3 regions of the Peribacillus sp. S4 genome follow, and region 1 is predicted to be linked to each of the others. Evidence: riboswitches for the same ligand, from Rfam matches in the RefSeq annotation. Region 1 holds a riboswitch; each other region holds the start of a gene.

The links. Region 1 has a riboswitch for lysine ahead of ACJ9PY_RS18975 (aspartate kinase). Riboswitches for the same ligand answer to the same signal wherever they lie in the genome.
Region 2: linked by a shared signal. The riboswitch ahead of dapA (4-hydroxy-tetrahydrodipicolinate synthase) and the one ahead of ACJ9PY_RS18975 (aspartate kinase) in region 1 are both predicted to bind lysine.
Region 3: linked by a shared signal. The riboswitch ahead of ACJ9PY_RS24950 (amino acid permease) and the one ahead of ACJ9PY_RS18975 (aspartate kinase) in region 1 are both predicted to bind lysine.

Annotation. Positions count from the first base shown of each region.
Region 1 is NZ_CP175708.1:3,999,004-4,003,295, forward strand. Features, by position in the region: gene ACJ9PY_RS18965 (succinate dehydrogenase cytochrome b558 subunit) at 1-422, opposite strand, end outside; gene ACJ9PY_RS18970 (YslB family protein) at 806-1,276, shown strand; gene ACJ9PY_RS18975 (aspartate kinase) at 1,340-2,572, opposite strand; lysine riboswitch at 2,662-2,838, opposite strand; gene uvrC (excinuclease ABC subunit UvrC) at 2,900-4,292, opposite strand, start outside.
Region 2 is NZ_CP175708.1:4,743,063-4,747,354, reverse strand. Features, by position in the region: gene ACJ9PY_RS22655 (D-2-hydroxyacid dehydrogenase) at 207-1,169, opposite strand; gene dapA (4-hydroxy-tetrahydrodipicolinate synthase) at 1,298-2,194, opposite strand; lysine riboswitch at 2,328-2,506, opposite strand; gene ACJ9PY_RS22645 (hypothetical protein) at 2,876-3,232, shown strand; gene ACJ9PY_RS22640 (hypothetical protein) at 3,775-4,158, opposite strand.
Region 3 is NZ_CP175708.1:5,181,975-5,186,266, reverse strand. Features, by position in the region: gene ACJ9PY_RS24955 (glycoside hydrolase family 13 protein) at 1-873, shown strand, start outside; gene ACJ9PY_RS24950 (amino acid permease) at 923-2,374, opposite strand; lysine riboswitch at 2,471-2,656, opposite strand; gene ACJ9PY_RS24945 (LacI family DNA-binding transcriptional regulator) at 2,914-3,876, opposite strand.

The sequences.
Region 1 (4,292 bases):
ATGAATGGACTAGAGAAAATCTCTGCCATCATGTCAAAGTTAACTTCAGCACCCATAGCTGCTTGGATTCTAGTTGCCCATATATGCCAAACAAGGAAAATCAACGTTATGATTCCAGTTAGGCGTTGTAGCATGAACATCCAGTTACGGAAGAAACTAAATCTGCCTAAATTGTTTTTTGCTGTAAAGGCAATATAGATTCCGTACACAGCATGGAAAATGAGCGGTAGATAGATGACGACCCATTCTACCAAAATCTTCACGGGCGTAAACTCAATTAAATGAACTGCCCCATTAAAAGTCTCTTCTCCTTTTGTTGCCATAAAGTTTACAGATAAATGAAAAATTAGGAATAGACCAATTGGAATTACTCCTAGAAGTGAATGAAGCCTGCGATTCCCAAACTCACGATTTTTTGCCACTAAGTGCCCCCCCTTAATTTGTGAAAAATCATGCAAAGATAAACTGGTGGCTACCTTTTATCTCCGCGTGAAAATACAGTATAGAGTCAAAAAACTCCTCTATACTTCCTTTACAATTATGTGACATGTCCATTTTACTCCTGACTTCTATGTGCGTCAAGAAAACGGATACAAGAAATCTCTTTTTCAGAATAGATTTTATTGGATTATCTTGGGTATTTTTTGTTTGTCAAGATGATATTTTGAATAAATTTCTAATTTAACTATTAATATCTCGGTATAATTTCTCATTTTTTTCCAATTGATATTTAAATAAATAAAAAACAGTATAATTTGCAAAAGAAATACGTTTATAATAGATTTACAGAAAGAGGCGATAAACTATGAAAAAAAATATTGCTGCTGCGATAGAAGAAGAGATTCAAACGGAAGAAATTCAAACTGAAGAATTCAAAGTTCCAGCTTTCGGGTACGAATTAATCAGAGAAGTTCTATTGAACGATATTCTCGGAAAAGACTCTAATCAAATCCTCTATTGGGCAGGTAAACAATTAGCAAGAAAATTCCCATTGAAGGGCGATCAGGAAGTGATTGAATTTTTCCAAAGCGCTGGATGGGGCAATCTGGAAATCTTGAAGTATACGAAACACCAGATGGAATTATCCCTCACGGGTGAAATAATCAGCCGCCGCCTGGATTTACACCCTGATTGTCACTTCCAGCTTGAAGCCGGTTTCCTTGCCGAGCAGTTTTCACTGCAAAAAAAATTCCTCAGCGAATCAACGGAAGAAATCAAACGCCGCGCAAAAAAAGTGATATTCACCATCCAATGGGATCCCAGAGATCCAATCTAATGAGCCCTGAAAACAGACTTACCCTTTTTACCGGAAGTCTGTTTTTTATTGGACTCCTGACACTTAAGCTAGCACATTTGCATGCTGACCAAGTTTAAATGCTTCATGAAGGGATTCAACAGCCTTCACCATTTCCTTTTCATTGACGACGGTCGAAACTTTAATTTCCGATGTGCTGACCATTTTCACCTGGATGCCTGTATTGGCCATCACTTCAAACATTTCGGCAGCCACTCCCGGATTGGATACCATACCAGAACCGACGATGGACACTTTGGCCAATCCGCTCTCCGTTTCGACCCGGTCGAATCCCAATTGTTCTTTATTATTTTCCAGAACGATCAAGGCCGCTTCCGTATCTTCACTTTTTGTGGAAAAAGATAGATTCGTCGTATCCTCGGCAGTCATGCTTTGAATGATGATGTCCACATTGATCCGGTTTTTCGCAAGCGTCGTGAAGATCGTGGATAATGCACCAAGTGATTGGGGCAAACCATATATTGTGACCCTCGTAATACTGTCTTCAAAAGCAATGCCGCGTACAATTAAGTTTTCTTCCATAGTTGCTTCCTCCTCTATGATCGTACCTGATTCTCTCTCCATGCTTGAACGGACTTCAAGCGGAATTTGATAATTTTTTGCATATTCGACAGCCCTTGGGTGAAGGACGCCCGCCCCCAGGTTGGCAAGTTCCAGCATTTCATCGTAAGAAATGGATTGGAGTTTTCGCGCGCCTTTTATGTAGCGTGGGTCCGTTGTGAAAACACCCGTTACATCTGTATAAATATCGCATCTATCCGCATTAAGCGCTGCTGCGATGGCAACTGCCGTCGTATCGGAACCGCCTCGCCCTAAGGTAGTGATTTCCCCATTTGCATCGTTACCCTGGAAACCGGCTACGACCACTATTTTCTTCTCCTGAAGCTGGGCTTGGATCCTTGTGGCATCGATGTTTAAAATCCGGGCATTCCCATGAACGGATTCCGTTTGCATGCCAGCCTGCCAGCCGGTATACGAAATGGCTTCATGTCCTTCTTCAATCAATGCCATCGTTAACAGGGAAATCGTTACCTGTTCCCCAGTCGTCAATAGCATATCCATTTCCCTCTTGCTTGGGGATCCGGAAATATCACGCGCCATGGAAACCAATTGGTCCGTTGTTTTCCCCATAGCTGAAACAACGACGACAACCTCATTTCCTTTCTCCGCTTCCTCGATTACCCGATTGGCAACATTTTTGATTTTTTCTACGCTACCGACGGATGTTCCGCCGAATTTTTGAACGATTAATGCCATCCTCATGCACCCTCTCTACTTTTTAGGCAATAAAAAAAGCAATGAGAAATATCTCATTGCTGTGGTCACATATCTTAATACTGTAATCACAGTGAGATAGCTCTCCAGGGTATAAACCCTGACAATCCGCCATTTATTAAATGTCGGACCAGGAGGACAAGGTATGAGTCTTGTCTTCCTTCGGCGGCGTCCCCTTTCAAAACCTTTCATGGAAGCTCATACTTCTCCAGGTTTTTACTCTTGAATTCCGCACCTCTATCAGCACTTTTAAGTTGTCTAGTTAAAAATTCCTTTTAATCATAGCATAGAGATTTATCGGTAGCAAGATTATTCTTGTAATTTTCTAACGATTCCCTCGGCTACCCCTTTTGGCATGCCAGCTTCCATGATTTCCTCGGCCGTCGCCTCTTTGATTTTCTTCAATGATCCAAAATGCCTTAATAATTGCTTCCTTCGCTTTTCCCCGACTCCTGGAATATCATCAAGCTGGGAGTGAACCGAATTTTTCCCGCGTAGCTGGCGATGAAACGTAATCGCGAACCGATGCACTTCATCCTGAATTCTTTGCAATAGGTAAAATTCCTGGCTCCTTGAATCAAGAGGTACAAGTTCAAGCGGATTTCCGATCATCAATTGCGAGGTCCTATGCTTTTCATCCTTAATGAGGCCTGAAAGTGGAATATCCAAGCCTAATTCATTTTCCAGAATATCCCGTACCGCTTCGACATGTCCCTTTCCGCCATCAATGATGATCAAGTCCGGAAGCGGCAGCCCTTCTTTCAATACTCGTGAATACCTTCTTCTGACCACTTCACGCATCGATTCATAATCATCAGGTCCCTGGACCGTCTTGATCTTATATTTTCGGTACTCTCTTTTTTCCGGCTTCCCATCAATGAACACGACTAAAGCGGAAACGGGGTCACTTCCCTGGATATTGGAGTTATCGAAAGCTTCAATTCGATGCGGGGTGTAGATACCCAGTTGTTTCCCGAGGTTTTCCACCGCATTGATCGTTCTTTCTTCATCCCTCTCAATCAAAGAGAATTTTTCCTGAAGGGCGATGGAGGCATTTTTATTCGCCAATTTAAGCATGTCTTTTTTCGCTCCCCGTTTCGGGTGAATCGTTTTGACACCAAGCAGCCCTTCGGCCATTTCGGCATCCACAGATTCAGGCAGCAAGATTTCCTTTGGTTTAAAATGGTTCGTAATCTCGTAAAACTGACCGAGGAATGTAAGAAGTTCCTGTTCGGGTTCATCGTAGACCGGAAAAAGCGAAACATCCCTTTCTATCAATTTACCCTGCCGGACAAAAAATACCTGAACGCACATCCAGCCTTTATCATAGGCAAAGCCAAATACATCCCTGTCGATGAAATCGGTCGTCATCATTTTCTGCTTCTCCATCGTAATATCGATGTGGGCAATCTTGTCACGGAACTCCTTGGCCCTCTCGAAATCGAGTTCTTCCGATGCCTCCAGCATTTTTTCAGTCAGTTCTTTTTTTATTTCAGTATGCCCGCCGTTCAAGAACCGGTTGATATCATCGACCATTTTTTTATATTCCTGTTCCTCTACTTCATATACACATGGGGCCAGGCACTGACCAAGGTGATAGTAGAGACAAACGCGATCCGGTAACGTATTGCATTTTCTTAGGGGATAGATGCGGTCGAGCAATTTTTTCGTTTCGTTAGCTGCAAATGCATTCGGATAAGGA
Region 2 (4,292 bases), 740 kb from region 1:
GTAACTCCATCGAAAAAAGCCTATCTCTTGTGAGGGTTTTTGATTTGTAAGAGGGAGATAAAACTAAACAAATGAAAATCCACTTTCAATAATCCTTGAAAAAAATCAAATTATTCACTTTTAGTTTGCAGGCCGAATTCCTCCGTTGAAGAATGCGGCCTTTTCAATAAATAATTGCAAGCAAATAACAACAATTCTAATCGGGTTTAATACCCTCGGTTCCGATCTACCATTCCACTTAATGGTTGTTCACTTGAAAATCGACTTAAATTTTCTATGAAAAAGCTGCTCACTTCGTTAATCGTACTTGGTCCTGACAGGTGGGAAGTGACAAACACATTCGGCATGGACCAGAAGGCATGTTCTTTTGGCAGCGGTTCTGTCTCAAAAACATCGAGGACCGCTCCCTGAAGATGTCCTTCCCGCATGACAGATAGTAAATCCCCTTCATCTATCAGTGCTCCGCGGCCGACGTTGATAAGGTAAGCGTTGGACTTCATAGCTAAAAGAAGGTCCTGGTTAATGATATGATAAGTGGAATCCGTTAAAGGAAGGGTCAGGACCAAATAATCCAGATCTTTTACAAATTCACCCCATTGATCTGGAGTAAAGTGGAGATCCACGAGTGTTGCTTGTTTTCCACTAAAGCTTAACCCATGCACATTCATATCAAATGCCCGGGCTTTACGTACAAGTTCAGCGCCAATCGATCCAAGTCCAGCCACCCCGATTGTTTTCCCCTTTAGAGTTTCAGAAATGAAAGGATCCCATCTCCGCTCCAATTGCGATTGTCTCATCCGAGGACCATCTTTCACTATGTCCAAGAGAAACGAAAATACATATTCAGAGATGTAAGCACCAAATTGGTCAATAATTCGAGTTATTGTAATGTTTTGAGGTATCGATTTGTCTGCAATCAAATCATTGACCCCGGCTCCCATTGATTGAAACCAGCGAACAGATGAGGCAACTGGTTTACATAGTAATTGCGTCGGGAAATTCCATCCCAAAATAACTTCAGTGCCGGGTAAATATTTTTCTGCTTCCTCCAAAGTTTTCGCTGTCTTTACCGATATAAACCCACGATTTCGGATATGATCAGCATAAGCATCGACCTCTGACTGAATGGGACTAAATACAAGAATGTTTGGTTTGTGTGTACCCGCCATTGGCTCTCTCCTTATTGATTCTTTATATATAGTATAAATTCTTTCTCCTGAGTCGTACATGGATAAAAAAACAGTGCATTTCTTTCGAGTATGCACTGCTTTTTAAAATTTCTCCAGAATCATTCGTTTTATTTATTTAATAAAATGGCTTCTGCGTTACTAGGCTGTAGAACTATTTGCAGTGCTCTTTCTTCTTCATCGTTTAAAGGGATCAATGGTAAGCGGACACCTCCAACATGTACCCCCCGCATATTTAATGCTGATTTTACTGGTCCCGGGCTTGGTGCAGCAAATAATGCTTTCATGATTGGAAGTAGTGTACGATGTGCAACGGCAGCGCCAAGGACATCACCATTTTTAAAGCTATTGATCATTTCTTGCATTTCATTACCAATTATGTGTGAAGAAACCGAAACAACGCCTGTTCCACCGATGGCTAAAACCGGTAATGTCAACCCATCATCGCCGCTGTACAAAGTAAAATCACTAGTTGTTTTGCTTATGATTTGTGCCATGGCATCCAAGTCACCACTTGCTTCTTTTACTGCCACGATATTGTTGATTTTTGAGAGGCTGACAATCGTCTCCACTGACATGTTTACAACACTTCGTCCTGGAATATTATAAAGCATTACCGGTAATGAAGTGGAATGGGCAATAGCGCTAAAGTGCTGAAATAGTCCTTCTTGAGAAGGCTTGTTATAGTAGGGGGTGACGAGCATGATTCCGTCGACTCCTGCTGCCTCTGCTTGCTTTGTTAAGCTGATGGAAGCTCTCGTGTTATTTGAGCCGGTTCCAGCTATGACTGGAACTCTTCCATCAACAACATCAACAACAAATTTGAATAAATCTATTTTCTCTTCTTGAGTTAAGGTAGGGGACTCTCCAGTTGTACCAGCTATTACTAATCCATCAGAACCATTAGCAATCAAATGGTTTACTAAAGTTCTCGTAGCATTAAAATCAACCTCTTCATTATGATTGAACGGGGTAACCATTGCGGTTAAAACTTGGCCAAAATTCATAACTTCACACCCTTTTGTATAGTTTTTAAAAATATTCAGAGGTGGTTAGGGCCATTCAGGAGTAAACGCAAAAAAGCAACAACGAGGATTCGCTGCTGCAGTAGAAACAATATTTACCAAAAAATGTTTCCGCGCATAAGATAGCCCTCCATATAGTTTCCTATATGACAGTCCTGTATTTATTCAATAGCAGAACCAGCTTCAAGAACATGAGATTCTTTCCGCTTCGGCAAATTCCCCTTTCCACAATAGTCATAGGATCTCATTCTCCTCAAAATGTGTACTAATGGTCTTTGCTCCTCTATCCTCACTTCAAAAAAATTTGAAGTAAGAAAATATTTAATTGATTGTAATATAACAGGGAATCCATTCTGTTGCAAGCCTAATTATGAAGTTTTTTAAGAATGCTAGAAATCTATGGGAATGGCTAGAGTATTGGGGTGGATTCATCTTTATTCGTTATAGGCTGAATAAATATTCAATGGACGAGGGAGTAGTAGACAATACAACTCCCTTTAATGATTCTTTTTCATTTATCCGATTAAAACTCACTAATAAATTTATTGAAAATTACAGTTGGCCGCTAATTTTAATCAGTAATTTCAACTAAGTATTCGTGCGTATAAAATCCTACCATTCGTTAATAATATCCATATCTTACAATCAAAGGAGTGGAGTCTGTTGAAAAGATATTCATTCTTTAAAAAGCAAGAAAATCATAAATCTACAGACTTCACTGATGTACTCGAACATCTGCAAAAGTCCAAGGACTTTACAAGCTTTACACTCAATTTTGAAAATGAAATATACTGTGTATCTTTTTTCGATACATTAATTGATAAAGATATAATGCATAGAGACCTCCTTCCTTTTTTACATACAAATTCTTCAACTCTGGAGGAGCTTGTACACAACTTGCCGATAGAGGGGCTTGTTTTTACAAAAAATCCTGCTGAACTACAAAGTCAGCTGTTAATGGGTTATATAGCAAATTTCCATCTGCAGTCTATGTATCTAATTAATCTAAAAATCCCTTGAACCACCACTAGATTTTGCTAAAGAAGTAAGACGCAATTAGAGCATTAAAAGTGAAGTCAATGGCAGCCTCCATTTTACGAACCAAATGGTTCGGTGGCACCAGTTTATCTAAAGTAATCATTTCAAGTTGATCTCGCTGAAATAGAATCAAGTTTAGAAAGCATCCTCATCACCTCAAGTTTTAATACTTCTATTTTAAAACAAAAATGACTCCAGGCAAAAGTGTTCTATCTAAAAGGTAAGACAAAGTTGATTGGAGCGGGTGTACGAGACTCCTGCTTAGAAAAGCGAGTCTAGGAGAGACCCCGCAGGCGAAAGCCGAGGGCCGACCGCCCGCGGAAAGCGAGTGCCCTACGTTCCCATCAACGTCCAAATTGTACAAGCCATAAAAATAGACAAACTCGATTTTCATCGAGTTTGTCTTCTGAGACAATTTATACCCTGCTTGGAATAGAGAAGAATATGAAGGAGTCATTCAGAACTTCCTGACCCCCATCTCCCTTAGGGGAGTTTTTAATTTTTTCCCAATCCTCTATAAAGCCTTAAGCATTAAACATCGGTTGCGTTGTAGCGGGACAAATCGTTTTAACGGAACAAATAGATGAAAGGCTAATAGTGAAATTACCCATTGCTCTGTCAGTAACTATAACTTGCCCGGTAACAGCATCAAAACTGCGTAACTCTACAAATATAGGTGTAAATGGTTCAGCGGTTGTAGTGAATCCAATGATTGAACCTATGATGGAAGTCCTTAAAAACTCACTTATTTGTTGTCGGGTCTGACATGCTTGTCCGATTGGCGAAAATCTTTTTTGTTTATGCCCTTTGTCCTTTGCTTTATCACAGCAGGATGACTTATCATGGCTGGATGAACTATGACCGCAGAATGGATTATGACGGCATAAAAAATCATTACTTAAATTCATAAATATCACTCCTTTTCTACTATATATATGAGATGAAACAAAACATGCTTGTACAAATTTACTAGAATCCCTGCCTTTATCGTATTCGCCCATGAATATTTCTACGTAATGTTTCGTGAATCGTAACTGTCTAT
Region 3 (4,292 bases), 1.2 Mb from region 1:
GGTAAAGATCGTGGTGAGCTACATATGGTCTTTCAATTCGAACATATGGATTTGGGGAAGGGACCAGAAGGGAAATGGAGTAACGATAAATGGAAGCTAACCGATTTAAAGCGAATTCTCTCTAAGTGGCAGACTGGTTTGGAGAGGGATGGCTGGAACAGTTTATACTGGAACAACCATGATCAGCCCCGGGTTGTCTCGAGGTTTGGTAATGATGGAAAGTATCGTATTGAAAGCGCAAAGATGCTTGCCGCTTGTCTTCATATGCTGCAAGGTACACCTTATATATATCAAGGGGAAGAGCTGGGCATGACCAATGTTGCATTTGAAAGCATCGATGAATACAGGGATATCGAAACATTGAATTCATATGACGAACTCGTCCATTCACATGGCTGGTCAAAAGAGCGGATGATGTCAGCCATCCACGCCCGCAGCCGGGATAATGCGAGGACACCGATTCAGTGGAATGACTCCCGGAACGCAGGATTCACGAACGGGACCCCTTGGATTAAGGTTAATCCCAATTTTCCCGAGATTAATGCAGAAAAGGCTTATAATGATCCGAATTCCATTTTTCATTTTTATAAAAAGCTTATCCAACTGCGCAAGGAACATGATATCGTCGTTTATGGCCGTTTTGAACTGCTGTTGCCGGATGATGAACGAATATTTGCCTACACGAGATCGTTTGAGGAAGAGAAGTTATTGGTGCTATGCAACTTTAAAGAAGAGCAGGCCGCTTATACTTTGCCTGAAGAGCTGCATGCATATTCTGCCATAAAGCTGATCGGCAATTATGGTCAGGAGGAAGAAGGAATCTCCAGCAAACCCCTGCAACCATATGAATGCCGTGTTTATCATTTGAAATGAAAAAAGGACCTGTCCTTCTCCGGTTAGGGAAGAACAGGTCCTTTGCGTATTATTTTGATTTAAGGTCACATTCCTCTAGCGGAATGATTTTCGTTTTATGCTTAATTTTATAGCCGAACCATAGGACGAAAAATAGAATCAAGCCAATGTAGGAAACGAACATTGAATTCCAGTCGATCCCATCGCTGCTGAAAGCCTGATAGCCTTGTCCGATGATAATGATAATACAAAGGACAAGCGCGAATATAGGTCCGAATGGGAAGCCTTTTGCCCGGAATGGTAAAGCATTCATATCAAGGCCTTGAGCTGCATAAGCTTTGCGGAATCGATAATGGGCAATTGCAATCCCTACCCAGGTGACGAATCCTGCCATGCCTGAAGCATTCAATAACCAGATATAAACGACGCCGTCCCCGAAAAATGAAGCTAAGAATGCAACACAGCCAACTAAGGAAGTCACGATAAGTGCATTCACGGGCACTCCTCTTTTATCCAACTTGCCTAGGAATTTCGGTGCTTTCCCATCACGTGCCAAGTCCCATAGCATACGGGTTGAAGCGTACATGCCAGAGTTACCGGCAGAGAGTACGGATGATAAAATGATCGCGTTCATGATGGATGCAGCAAATGCAAGGCCGGCCCGTTTAAATACAAGCGTGAATGGACTTACGGCAACATCTTGACTCAATAAACGTGAATCCGTAAAAGGAATGATCATTCCAATAACGAAAATTGCAAGGATATAGAACAAGAGGATGCGCCAGAAAACGGATCTGATTGCTTTAGGGATATTTTTTTCTGGATCTTCACTTTCACCAGCAGTCACTCCAAGCAATTCCGTACCTTGGAATGAAAAGCCGGCAGCCATGAATACGCCTAGAATCGTGAAGAACCCTCCGTTAAAGGGACCTTCGCCCATTGTGAAATTGGAAAAACCGATTGGGTCATTCCCACCCATGATTCCGAGAATGATCAGAACACCCGTAATCAAGAAAATGACGACTGTCACGACCTTGATCATGGCAAACCAGAATTCTGTTTCCCCGAAACCTTTAACGGACATGTAATTGATAAGAAACATAGTGATTAACGCAATGGCACTCCAGATAAATGAAGGGCTATCAGGGAACCAGAACTTCATAATTAAGACAACGGCTGCCAATTCGGCGGCAATGGTGATTGCCCAGTTATACCAGTAGTTCCAACCAATCGCAAAACCGAAGGACGGATCGACGAATTTGGATGCATAGACACGGAACGAACCGGCCACTGGCATGAACGCTGCCATTTCTGCAAGACTTGTCATTAAGTAATAAACCATGATGCCGATGACCGCGTATGCCACCAAGGCACCGCCGGGACCGGCTGAATGAATGGCCCCGCCACTTGCTAAAAATAAACCTGTTCCAATCGTTCCACCTAATGAAATCATCATTAAATGACGCGCTTTCAGGCTCCTTTTCAGTTCAGTAGGGCTTGTTGGTGATTGTGAATTTGACAATTGATGTTACACTCCTTTTTATTGGAAGGGAACGAAAAATAAAAAAACAGCAGTCGAAAAAGATCGACGGCTGTTTATAATAAACCCGTTTATCCTTCCGAAGATAGCTCCCCACGCTTTTTTGAAAAAACGTGACAGTGGTGTTCCTATTCGGTAACACCGCCAGCGAGAATATACATGGAATATACCCTAACTTCGGCAACTTATCCTTTCAAACGGAGTCTTTAATTTTCCAGAATCTCGTCCGTTTTACTTTTATAAGCTGCAGCCTCTAACTCATCGGTAAATGAGGAAGTATTCAATTTTCTAAAATCGTTGGCGTCAGCTTGTAGGTGACGTCGTACGACTGTACTCATGAAATTCATGCAATCGCTAATAGATTGCTAGTAATTGAGTAAACTTTACTATATCAAAATTATAAAATAACTTCTGGGATATCGCAATGATTATTTTATGTGGTTATTTTTTCCTAGTTAATGAATGATGGCAGTAAGGAGGAATCAAGTGACGATGTACTAAAATATAGCACATCCTGATAACTAAACGGTTTTCCTTTTTATTAGGGCATAGTCCAGTTTTACATGTTTGACCTCTTCAGGATTCTCAAAGAGATCTACTGCCATTTTCCCGATCCATTCCAGCGGTAAGGAAATGGTCGTGATATCGAGCATTTCGCCAAGGCTATCATTATTGAAGCCGAGAATGGCCACATCTTCCGGTACCCTTATACCCAATTTCTTAGCGGTAAGAATGAAGCCCGCCGCCGTGTCATCATTCGTGATGATGATGGCTTCAGGTTTATCCATCATCGAATTCCATTCCTGAAACAATTGTTCACCGTCCTTAATGTGATAACTGCCTTCAAACAGCCATTCTTTATTGTTTATCAGTTGATGTTTACTCATGATATCGTTAAAGGCCTTTGTACGATGGGAACTGTTTCTGCTCTTTTTACGGCCGAGGCTGTATCCGATTTTCTTATATCCTTTAGCAATCACGTACTCAAGGGCACAGGAGAAAGCTGCATAATGATCAATGCTGATGGATGAGAATTCAGCCTGGGCGGTATCTTCACATAAAATAATCGGTCCGTATTTTTGATAATCCAAGAGGATTTTCATTTCCGAAATCCTTGAACAAACGATAATGCCATCGAGCTGCTTCATTTGCAGCATATTAAAAGCCTGGATCTCTTTCTCCCTGTCATAATTTGTTTGAAAGATGACGATATGACAGCCAATTGCATTTGCCTGTTTTGTGATTCCGTTAACGATTGCCCCGTAATATGGGTGATTGTTGAAGGGGATGATGACGCCGATAAGGTTGGTTTTCCCTTTTGAAAGATGGATGGCATTGATGTTTCTCGTATAATTCAAACGATTGATCGCTTCTAGGACGCTCTTTCTTTTATCGGGGCTTACATAAGGATGATCATTCAATACACGAGACACTGTTGAGACAGATACACCAGCACATTGAGCTATTTCTTTAATATTTGTCATGGTATCACCGTTTTTCTTTTTTTATATTGTACAGTATGAAACCCATTTCAGGGCAAGGGAACAGTGGGGACTGCTGAAGATTTCTGCAAATAGGGTCTTGTTATGGTATTGGTTTCATCCTTTAAGATTGGTCTAAGTCTTAGAGGAGGAGGAAAACATGATGTTCCAAACTTTAATCACCCTGTTTTTGCTTTGCGGAATCGAATTGGGATTTGCGTACTTGGCCATTTCCTTGAAACAGGAGAAATGAGTGGCAATGCCCGTCAAGAAGTCCGCGGCTTTATGCGTGGAAACCGCGTTTACTCGTGAATTTCACGTCGTTCAGAAATAGCTCCCCCTAGTTATGTTCACCAGTAAAACTCCACAATATAAATATAATTTCATCATACGGAATGACTGACTGTCAGAAGCTGCCT